Regions from separate parts of the Streptomyces luteoverticillatus genome, predicted to be linked through region 1. Evidence: predicted binding sites of a transcription regulator. Region 1 holds the regulator's gene; the other holds the start of a gene.
The links. Region 1 encodes HspR, which represses chaperone genes until heat shock. Its sites were predicted from a motif close to TTGAGNNNNNNNNNCTCAA; they were not measured.

Region 1 (4,411 bases):
ACGCCGTTTCGCCGCCCTCGTCGCAGACCTGACCGGACTCGCACCCGCCGGACCGATCCGCCCCGCCTGGTGACGCCGGCCGGCCGCCACCGGGCCGACCCATCGGACACGCCCCAGGGGCCCGGCCGAGGGTTGCACTGCCGGAGCACGGCGGAAGCGTGTCGCGGGGGCGATATAGAGGGCGAACCGGGCAGCGGCGATGAGCCCGGGGCCACGGGACAGCGGGATCGTGCATCGGCGGGGCTTGGTCGCGTTTCTTCCGCCCCACGGGAACCAGGGGTGCGTACGGCAGCGAAATCCCTGTTCAGGAGGGCTATTTGGGGCCCTTCCAGTGGAGGATCACGCTGCCTTACGGCGAGCCGGGCCTCCAAGCCGCGCAGCGGTGAGGCTCGCTGCCCGCGCGTCTTCGGGGCGACCGATGGATGCCGCGCCCGCCCTTCCGGCCGCGCGGGACGCTTCGCGTCTGCGCGCGTGGCGGGGCGGGTTTTTCTCCCCCACCCCGCCCCTTCCCGTAACTGGGGGCTCCGCCCCCAGCCCCCCGAGGGGAGGGGGCCTAGGCGCGGAGCGCCGTCTTTACGGTGCGTATGAGTGCCGCGAACGCGGCCGGTTCGGTCGCTATGACCGTGCCGGGTGCGTCGCTCTCGCGGAGGGCGATTGCGGCTTGGGCCGCGGTGACTTCGACGCAGTCGTTGCCGGGCCCCGTGCCCGAGAACGAGCTCTTCCGCCACGCCTCTCCGACAGCCGCAACCTCGACGCATTCGTTGCCCGGGCCGTTCCCGGAGAACGACGACTTCTGCCACATGGTTCGACGCATACGTCACATCTCCCGTGCGATCCGCTGGATGAAATCCCTCGTCGCCTCGGGGCTGAGCGCCGAACGCTCCATCGTGCGCAGTCGGTCACGGTAGTGGTCGAGTTCCGCCTCACCGTCGATGAACACACTGCCGTGCACCTGATCGATCTGCACGGTGTCCAACTGGGGCACCAGACCCTCGGCGTACAGCATCGAGCAGCCCATCCCCGCGAAACGATCCGCCGCGAACGGGATAACCCGAATGGTGACCCCAGGACGCTCCGAACACTCGAGGATGAAGTCGAGCTGCTCCCGGGCCACCTTGTCCCCGTCGACCTTCATGCGCAGCGCAGCCTCGTGCACCACCGCCTCAAACGGAAGCGGGTGTGCCCGCTCCAGGACCTGGCGCCTGCGCATCCGGAATTCGATGACGGCCTCAAGGCGGTCGGGAGCATAGCCCGGACTCAGGTATGTGAATAGGGCGCGCATGTAGGGCTCTGTCTGCAGAAGCCCGGGAACGTGGACTACCTGTATCGCCTTCAGCGCCACAGCATGATGCTCAAGCTCGGCCACGTCCAGGGTCAGCGAATCGATGACACCTCGGTACTTCTCCCACCAGCCTCGTCCCTGCCTGCCGGTCATGGCAACCAGGGCATCCACCAACGCCTCGTCTGTACAGCCGTAATGGCCAGCCAGCACGCGCAGGCGCTCCTCACCGATCCCGATTCGACCGACCTCGACGTGGCTCATCTGCATCGGGCTGATACCAAACCGACGCGCGGCCTCGCGGGCCGTCATGCCCGTGCGCTCACGCATCTTGCGCAGCTCAGCGCCCAAGCGCACTTGGCGCGCAGTCGGGTTACTCCTGGGCGGCATGCGCCAACTCTCCCTGATCTAGAGCACCTGGTGCGTCACCTTGCCACGCCTAACCCCTGCGGGGCGAACTTCAGCGAACCGCTTGCATAGTTGCTACATAGGTCCCTACGTTGAGTGCTCCGCCGCTCACACAGCGACGGAATCCGGCCGCCCCGGAAGCGCACCGCCGTGCCCAAACGCATGCGCGGCAAGACACCGTGAACCGGCCGCCAACACCCCACCGCAGGAGGCGACATGCTGCCGCACGCCGAAACGTTCGAGTACCGACTCCTCATCCCCCACGACGCCCGCGCAGTCCAGGTCGCCCGCGCGTCCATCCGTGCCGCGCTCACCGCGCACGGCATCCGCGAACTGACCGGCCGCGCCGAGCTGTTGGCGGGCGAGATGCTGACGAACTCGATCGTCCACACCACCAGTACCGCCGAGCTGACGCTCGCCTGGTCGCAGTGGGAGAGCCTCCGGCTGGCCGTGCGGGACACCGGTGCCCGGACACCGGCGATCCGTACGACGATGCGGCCGTTCGACAGTGATGGGCGCGGCCTCCGCATCCTCCAGACGCTCGCGGACCGGTGGGGTTATACCCCGCTCCACCGCGACCTCTACGGCGAGGAGTCCAAGACCGTCTGGTGCGAGATCAGCCGGCGCGTGCCCGCCGCGTGGGCCTGAAACGGCACGGGGCCGCCACCCGTCTCCGGATGGCGGCCCCGCCGTGAACACACGGCTCAGTGTTTCTTCTGCTCCCGCTTCGGGCGCCACACAACCAGCGCACTCGTCTGCTGCACGTCCTGGTACGGGACCAGGTCCCGCCGGTACGACGCGTGGACCTGCGCCTCCCGCTGCTGCATCGCCGCGGCCGCGCCGTCGACGACGGACTGCAATTCAGCAACGCGGGCGCTCAGCGCGGCGACCTGGTTCTCCAGCTCGATGATGCGCTTGATGCCCGCGAGGTTGATGCCCTCGTCCTGGCTCAGCTGCTGCACCTGGCGCAGGAGTTCGATGTCGCGCGCCGAGTAGCGGCGGCCGCGTCCGGCCGTGCGGTCGGGGGAGACCAGGCCGAGGCGGTCGTACTGCCGCAGGGTCTGCGGGTGGAGACCCGACAGCTGGGCCGCCACGGAGATGACATAGACCGGCGACTCATCGGTGAGCTCGTACGGATGGCGTCGGCGGCCGATTCCTTCCATGGGTCACGCTCCCTTCGCGGCCTGGAAGAGCTCCTCGCGCGGGTCATCGTCCGCTGTGGCCTCGCGGTAGGTCTCCAGGGCTTCCCGGGCCTTGTCGCTGAGTTGGGTGGGCACGGCGACGTCGACGGTGACCAGGAGGTCGCCGCGGGTGCCGTCCTTGCGGACCGCGCCCTTGCCACGGGCGCGCATCGTCCGGCCGTTGGGCGTGCCGGCGGGCAGCTTGAGGGTGACGGGCGGGCCGCCGAGGGTGGGGACCCGGACCTCGCCGCCGAGGGCCGCCTCCGTGAAGGTGACGGGCACGGTGATGGTGAGGTTGTCGTCCTTGCGCCCGAAGACCGGGTGGGTGCCGACGTGGACGACGACGTAGAGGTCGCCGTTGGGGCCGCCGCGCTCGCCCGGGGCGCCCTTGCCGCGCAGGCGGATCCGCTGGCCGTCGGAGACCCCGGCGGGGATGCGGACCTGCATGGTGCGGGAGGACTTGGCCCGGCCGCTGCCGTGGCAGACGTCGCAGGGGTTCTCGGGGATGAGCCCGCGGCCCTTGCAGTCCGGGCAGGGGTCGGTCAGCGAGAAGCCGCCGCCCGAGCCGCGCGACACCTGGCCGGTGCCGACACACGTCGGGCAGACCCTGGGCGTACCGTTTTTGTCGCCCGTGCCGGAGCACGCCTTGCACGCCGCCGAGGAGGACATCCGCAGCGGAACGGTGGCGCCTTCGACCGCCTCGGTGAAGTTGAGCGAGACCTCGGACTCGATGTCCTGGCCGCGCCGGGGCTGGGTGCGGGCGCTGCCGCCACCGCCCCGGTTGAACAGGCCGCCGAAGACGTCGCCGAGCCCGCCGCCGCCGAAGCCGCCGGCTCCGGCGCCGCCCTGGGCGCCCCCGAAGAGGTCGCCCAGGTCGAAGTTGAACGAGCCGCCGCCGCCCGGCCCGGCACGGAAGCCTCCGTTGCCGAACAGGGCGCGGGCCTCGTCGTACTCCTTGCGACGCTTGGGGTCGGCAAGGACGTCATTCGCCTCGGAGATCTCCTTGAAGCGCTCCTCGGCCGAGGCGTCGCCCTTGTTGGCGTCCGGATGGAACTCGCGGGCGAGCTTCCGGTACGCCTTCTTGATCTCCGCCTCGGTGGCGTCCTTGGAGACGCCGAGGACCTTGTAGAGGTCCTTTTCCAGCAAGTCCCTGCTGAGGCTCATCCCCGGCGCCCCTCCTTCCCGTCACTCATCGCGTCAGCCCTCTTCCGGGCCACCGCTCTCCTCGTCGGACGACTCTTCGGCCTTGGGGCCGGCGCCCGGCTGCGGCTCGGCCACCGCGACGCGCGCGGGGCGGATGGTCCGCTCGCCGATCCGATACCCCGGCTGCAGGATCTGCACGCACGTGGTCTCGGTGACGTCGGGCGCGTAGCTGTGCATCAGCGCCTCGTGGACCAGCGGGTCGAAGGGCTCGCCCTCCTTGCCGAACTGCTGGAGGCCCATCTTGGCGACGACCGTCTCCAGCGACTCGGCGACGGACTTGAAGCCGCCGACCAGCTCGCCGTGGTCGCGGGCGCGACCGATGTCGTCGAGGGTGGGGAGG
Region 2 (4,411 bases), 1.4 Mb from region 1:
ATGACGTCGCCGAGCTGGCCGGTGAGCGCCAGGCCCGCGCCGCCGCTCTCCGGGTCGGCCAGGGACGCCTCGACGAACAACACGTCGCCGCCCGCGCCGGTGACCGCGAGGCCCGTGGCCACGCCCGGGACGGCCGTGCGCCGCTCGGCCGGGTCCTGCGCGGACTCGGGCGTGTGGTGCGGGCGTCCTATCAGCGGGCGCAGTTCCTCCGTGCCGATGGTGAAGGGCAGCTCCCGCTCGCCCAGTTCGTGCTTGGCCGCGACCTTGCGGAGCAGCCGGGCGATGGCGCGCTCCAGGTTCCGTACACCCGCTTCGCGGGTGTACTCGCCGGCGAGCTTGCGCAGGGCGTCGTCCTCCAGCACGACCTCGTCGGCCTCCAGGCCGGCGCGCTCCAGCTGGCGGCGGAGCAGGTGGTCGCGGGCGATGACGACCTTCTCGTCCTCGGTGTAGCCGTCGAGGCGGACGAGCTCCATGCGGTCGAGGAGGGCCTCGGGGATGGCCTCCAGGACGTTGGCGGTGGCCAGGAAGACGACGTCGGAGAGGTCGAGTTCGACCTCCAGGTAGTGGTCGCGGAAGGTGTGGTTCTGGGCGGGGTCGAGGACCTCCAGAAGGGCCGCGGCCGGGTCGCCGCGGAAGTCGGAGCCGACCTTGTCGATCTCGTCGAGGAGGACGACCGGGTTCATCGAGCCGGCCTCCTTGATGGCCCGGACGATCCGGCCGGGCAGCGCGCCCACATACGTCCGCCGGTGGCCGCGGATCTCGGCCTCGTCGCGGACGCCGCCGAGGGCGACGCGGACGAACGTCCGGCCCATGGCCCGGGCGACGGACTCGCCCAGCGAGGTCTTGCCCACGCCGGGCGGGCCGACGAGCGCGAGCACCGCGCCCCCGCGCCGCCCGCCGACCACGCCCAGCCCCCGGTCGGCGCGCCGCTTGCGCACCGCCAGGTACTCGGTGATCCGTTCCTTGACGTCCTCCAGGCCCGCGTGGTCCGCGTCGAGCACGGCCTTGGCACCGGGGATGTCGTAGGCGTCCTCGGTGCGCTCGTTCCACGGCAGCTCCAGGACCGTGTCGAGCCAGGTGCGGATCCAGCCGCCCTCGGGGCTCTGGTCGGAGGCGCGCTCCAGCTTGCCGACCTCCTTGAGGGCCGCTTCGCGGACGTGTCCAGGCAGGTCGGCGGCCTCGACGCGGGCGCGGTAGTCCTCGGACTCGTTCTCCGGGTCGCCGTTGAGCTCGGCGAGCTCCTTGCGGACGGCCTCCAGCTGGCGGCGGAGCAGGAACTCGCGCTGCTGCTTGTCGACGCCTTCCTGGACGTCCTTGGCGATGGACTCGGCCACGTCCTGCTCGGCGAGGTGGTCGCCGAGCCACTTCACGGCGAGCTTCAGCCGGGCCACCGGGTCGGTGGTCTCCAGCAGCTCGACGCGCTGGGCGACGGTGAGGAAGGGCGAGTAGCCGGAGTTGTCGGCGAGCAGCCCGGGGTCCTCGATCTGCTGGACGCGGTCGACGACCTGCCAGGCCCCGCGCTTGCGCAGCCAGCTGGTGGCGAGGGCCTTGTACTCCTTCATCAGCTCCGACACCGCGCCGGGCAGTGGGTCGGGGGTGAGCTCCTCCATCGAGGCGCCCTCGACCCACAGGGCGGCGCCGGGGCCGGTCGTGCCCGCGCCGATGCGCACGCGGCGGTCGCCGCGGATGAGCGCGCCGGGGTCGCCGTCCGACAGCCGGCCCACCTGCTCGACCGTGCCCAGCGTGCCGACGCCCGCGTATGTGCCGTCCACGCGTGGGACGAGCAGGACGCGTGGCTTGCCGCCGGAGCCCTTCGCCGCGGCCTGGGCGGCTTCGACGGCCGCCCGGACCTCCGTGTCCGACAGGTCGAGCGGCACCACCATGCCGGGCAGCACCACCTCGTCGTCGAGCGGCAGCACGGGCAGGGTGAGCGGTGCGGACATCGAAGCCATGATCTCCCCTTCGGCAGGCAAGTTGAGCTATGCCGACTCAATGCTCGGGGCAGGGGTGATTGTTCCCAGGGGTTTGTTCGCCGTGAGCGATCGTCGAGGGGCGGTGCGGGGGTAGCCCGTCGGGGTGAATTCGGATCCGGCCGCTCAGCGGCTGTGGAGGGCGCTGTCCGCTGCGGCACGCGGCTCGTCGCCCTCCACCCGCTGGCGCGGGGGCGCGGGGACCGCCGCCCGCGCGGGCGGCACCGCGGCGGGCGGCACAACGTCCGCCTCTGCCTCCGCCCGCTCCCGCGCCCCGACCGGCCTCGGCAGTCCGTCGCGGATCAGCGACCGGCAGGCGATGCCCGTGAGCAGCGCGATGGGGTGCCCCGCGCTGGCGAGCGGATCGATGAGCTCGATCAGGTCCTGGGCGCACATGGCGCCCGCCACGCCCAGCATGGCCCATCGCGCCGGGCGCGACACCAGCCCGGAGAGCGCGCCGATGCAGGCCATGAGGCCGAAGCTGATGCCGTAGTCGAGCCGGTGCAGCGAGGATTCGGGCAGTTGCCCGGCCGCGACGGCGCCAGCCACCGGGAGTTCCGTGGCGAGGGTGGCCAGGACGTGGCCGACGAGGAAGACCCCGGCCGTCCGGGCGCCGCCCACGCGCCGTTCCAGCGCGGTGAGGACGAGCGCGAAGGCCACGCCGTACGCCGAGTAGAGCCCGCCGGCCACCCACAGGGCGCTGGCGACCAGGACGACCAGCGGCTGGTCGGTCAGGTGGGCGGCGTCCGTGCTGGAGTCGCGGAGCAGCTGGTCGACGGTGGCCTGGTCGCCGAAGTCGGCGTAGACGGCCGTGCCCAGCAGGATCAGGCCGTAGCAGAAGGTGAAGGGTGTGCCGGTGGGGGTGGGCAGCAGTCGGCCGAGGCGGCGGAGCGCGGTGCGGAGGCGGCCGGGGGCGGCGGGCGTCGCGTGGGCGTTCCGGTCGGCGTCAACCGCGGTCACTCGGTCGGCCCCTTTCCGCGCGTTCCTCCGGGCTTCCTTGAACATTAAGGTCCACGGTCGGGCGCCGGATCAACCTCTGGTCGTGACTCCTGTCACCTTTGTCAACCTCTTGACGCTTACTGGCGTCGGCCGGTTCGTCGACAGTCACCGAACGGTCAACAGGAGGCAGTAAGCAATGCGCCGCTACGACTCGCCCGCCACCGTCATCGACCGCCGCGAGGGCCCCTATGGAGAGGTCGTGCTCAGACGGCGGAGCGAGCACTTCGAGATCATCGCCAACGGTTGTTTCCTGATGGACACCTCGGACGGGCGCTCCGAGCGGCTGCTCGTCGACGCGGCCCTGGCCGCCCTTCCCGCCGAGCGAAAGGAACCGGCCGTCCTGATCGGTGGCCTCGGTGTGGGCTTCTCGCTCGCCAGAGCGGCGGAGGAGCCGCGCTGGGGCGGATCGCCGTCGTCGAACGGGAGGCGGCCGTCGTGGACTGGCACCGCGAGGGCCCGCTGGGCGCGTACTCGGCGGCGGCGCTCGCCGACCCCCGCACCGAGATCGTCCACGCCGACCTCTTGGCGTACCTCCGGGCGCCGGGTCCCGCTTTCGACGCGCTCTGCCTGGACATCGACAACGGCCCCGACTGGACCGTCACGGAGGACAACGGCAGCCTCTACTCCCCCACCGGACTCGCCGCGTGCCGGGACCGGCTGACGCCCGGCGGGGTGCTCGCCGTGTGGTCCGCGCAGCCCTCGGAGGCGTTCGAACAGGCCCTCCGTAATGCCGGGTTCGCCGGGGTAACGACGGAAGAGATCACCGTTGCCCGAGGCGTCCCGGACGTCGTTCACCTCGGCATCCGCGCCGCGTAGCCGCCGCGTAGCCGAGTCCCGCCGGGTGCCCGTACCCTGCCTTCCACAGGTGCAGGACCCGTAGTCACATCGCTACGGGAACACGCTTAGGGGCGGGGCGCATGGAGCACACACACATCGGCCCGAGCGGCGTCGTGGCCTCCACCGGGGCACAGCGTCGGGTACTGATCGTCGAGGACGACCGGACGATCACCGATGCCATCGCGGCCCGTCTGCGGGCCGAGGGATTTCAGGTACGCACCGCGGGCGACGGGCCCGCCGCCGTCGACACCGCCGAGGCATGGCAGCCGGACCTGCTGGTCCTGGACGTGATGCTGCCCGGTTTCGACGGCCTGGAGGTCTGCCGCCGGGTGCAGGCGCAGCGGCCGGTTCCCGTCCTCATGCTGACCGCGCGCGACGACGAGACCGACATGCTGGTCGGTCTCGGCGTCGGGGCGGACGACTACATGACCAAGCCGTTCTCGATGCGCGAGCTCGCCGCCCGGGTGCACGTCCTGCTGCGCCGGGTGGAGCGGGCCACGCTGGCCGCGCACACCCCGCGCAGCGGCATCCTGCGGCTGGGCGAGCTGGAGATCGACCACGCGCAGCGCCGGGTGCGGGTGCGCGGCGGGGACGTCCATCTGACG

Region 2: a site for HspR is predicted at 1,975-1,993, ahead of lon (endopeptidase La). Genes of this name have one in related genera too.

Annotation. Positions count from the first base shown of each region.
Region 1 is NZ_CP034587.1:3,492,103-3,496,513, forward strand. Features, by position in the region: gene EKH77_RS15340 (MarR family winged helix-turn-helix transcriptional regulator) at 1-73, shown strand, start outside; gene EKH77_RS15345 (DUF397 domain-containing protein) at 554-802, opposite strand; gene EKH77_RS15350 (helix-turn-helix domain-containing protein) at 818-1,669, opposite strand; gene EKH77_RS15355 (ATP-binding protein) at 1,904-2,335, shown strand; gene EKH77_RS15360 (heat shock protein transcriptional repressor HspR) at 2,392-2,850, opposite strand; gene dnaJ (molecular chaperone DnaJ) at 2,854-4,032, opposite strand; gene grpE (nucleotide exchange factor GrpE) at 4,066-4,411, opposite strand, start outside.
Region 2 is NZ_CP034587.1:4,884,899-4,889,309, reverse strand. Features, by position in the region: gene lon (endopeptidase La) at 1-1,952, opposite strand, end outside; gene EKH77_RS21840 (rhomboid-like protein) at 2,097-2,930, opposite strand; partial or broken gene EKH77_RS21835 (spermidine synthase) at 3,106-3,785, shown strand; gene EKH77_RS21830 (response regulator transcription factor) at 3,887-4,411, shown strand, end outside.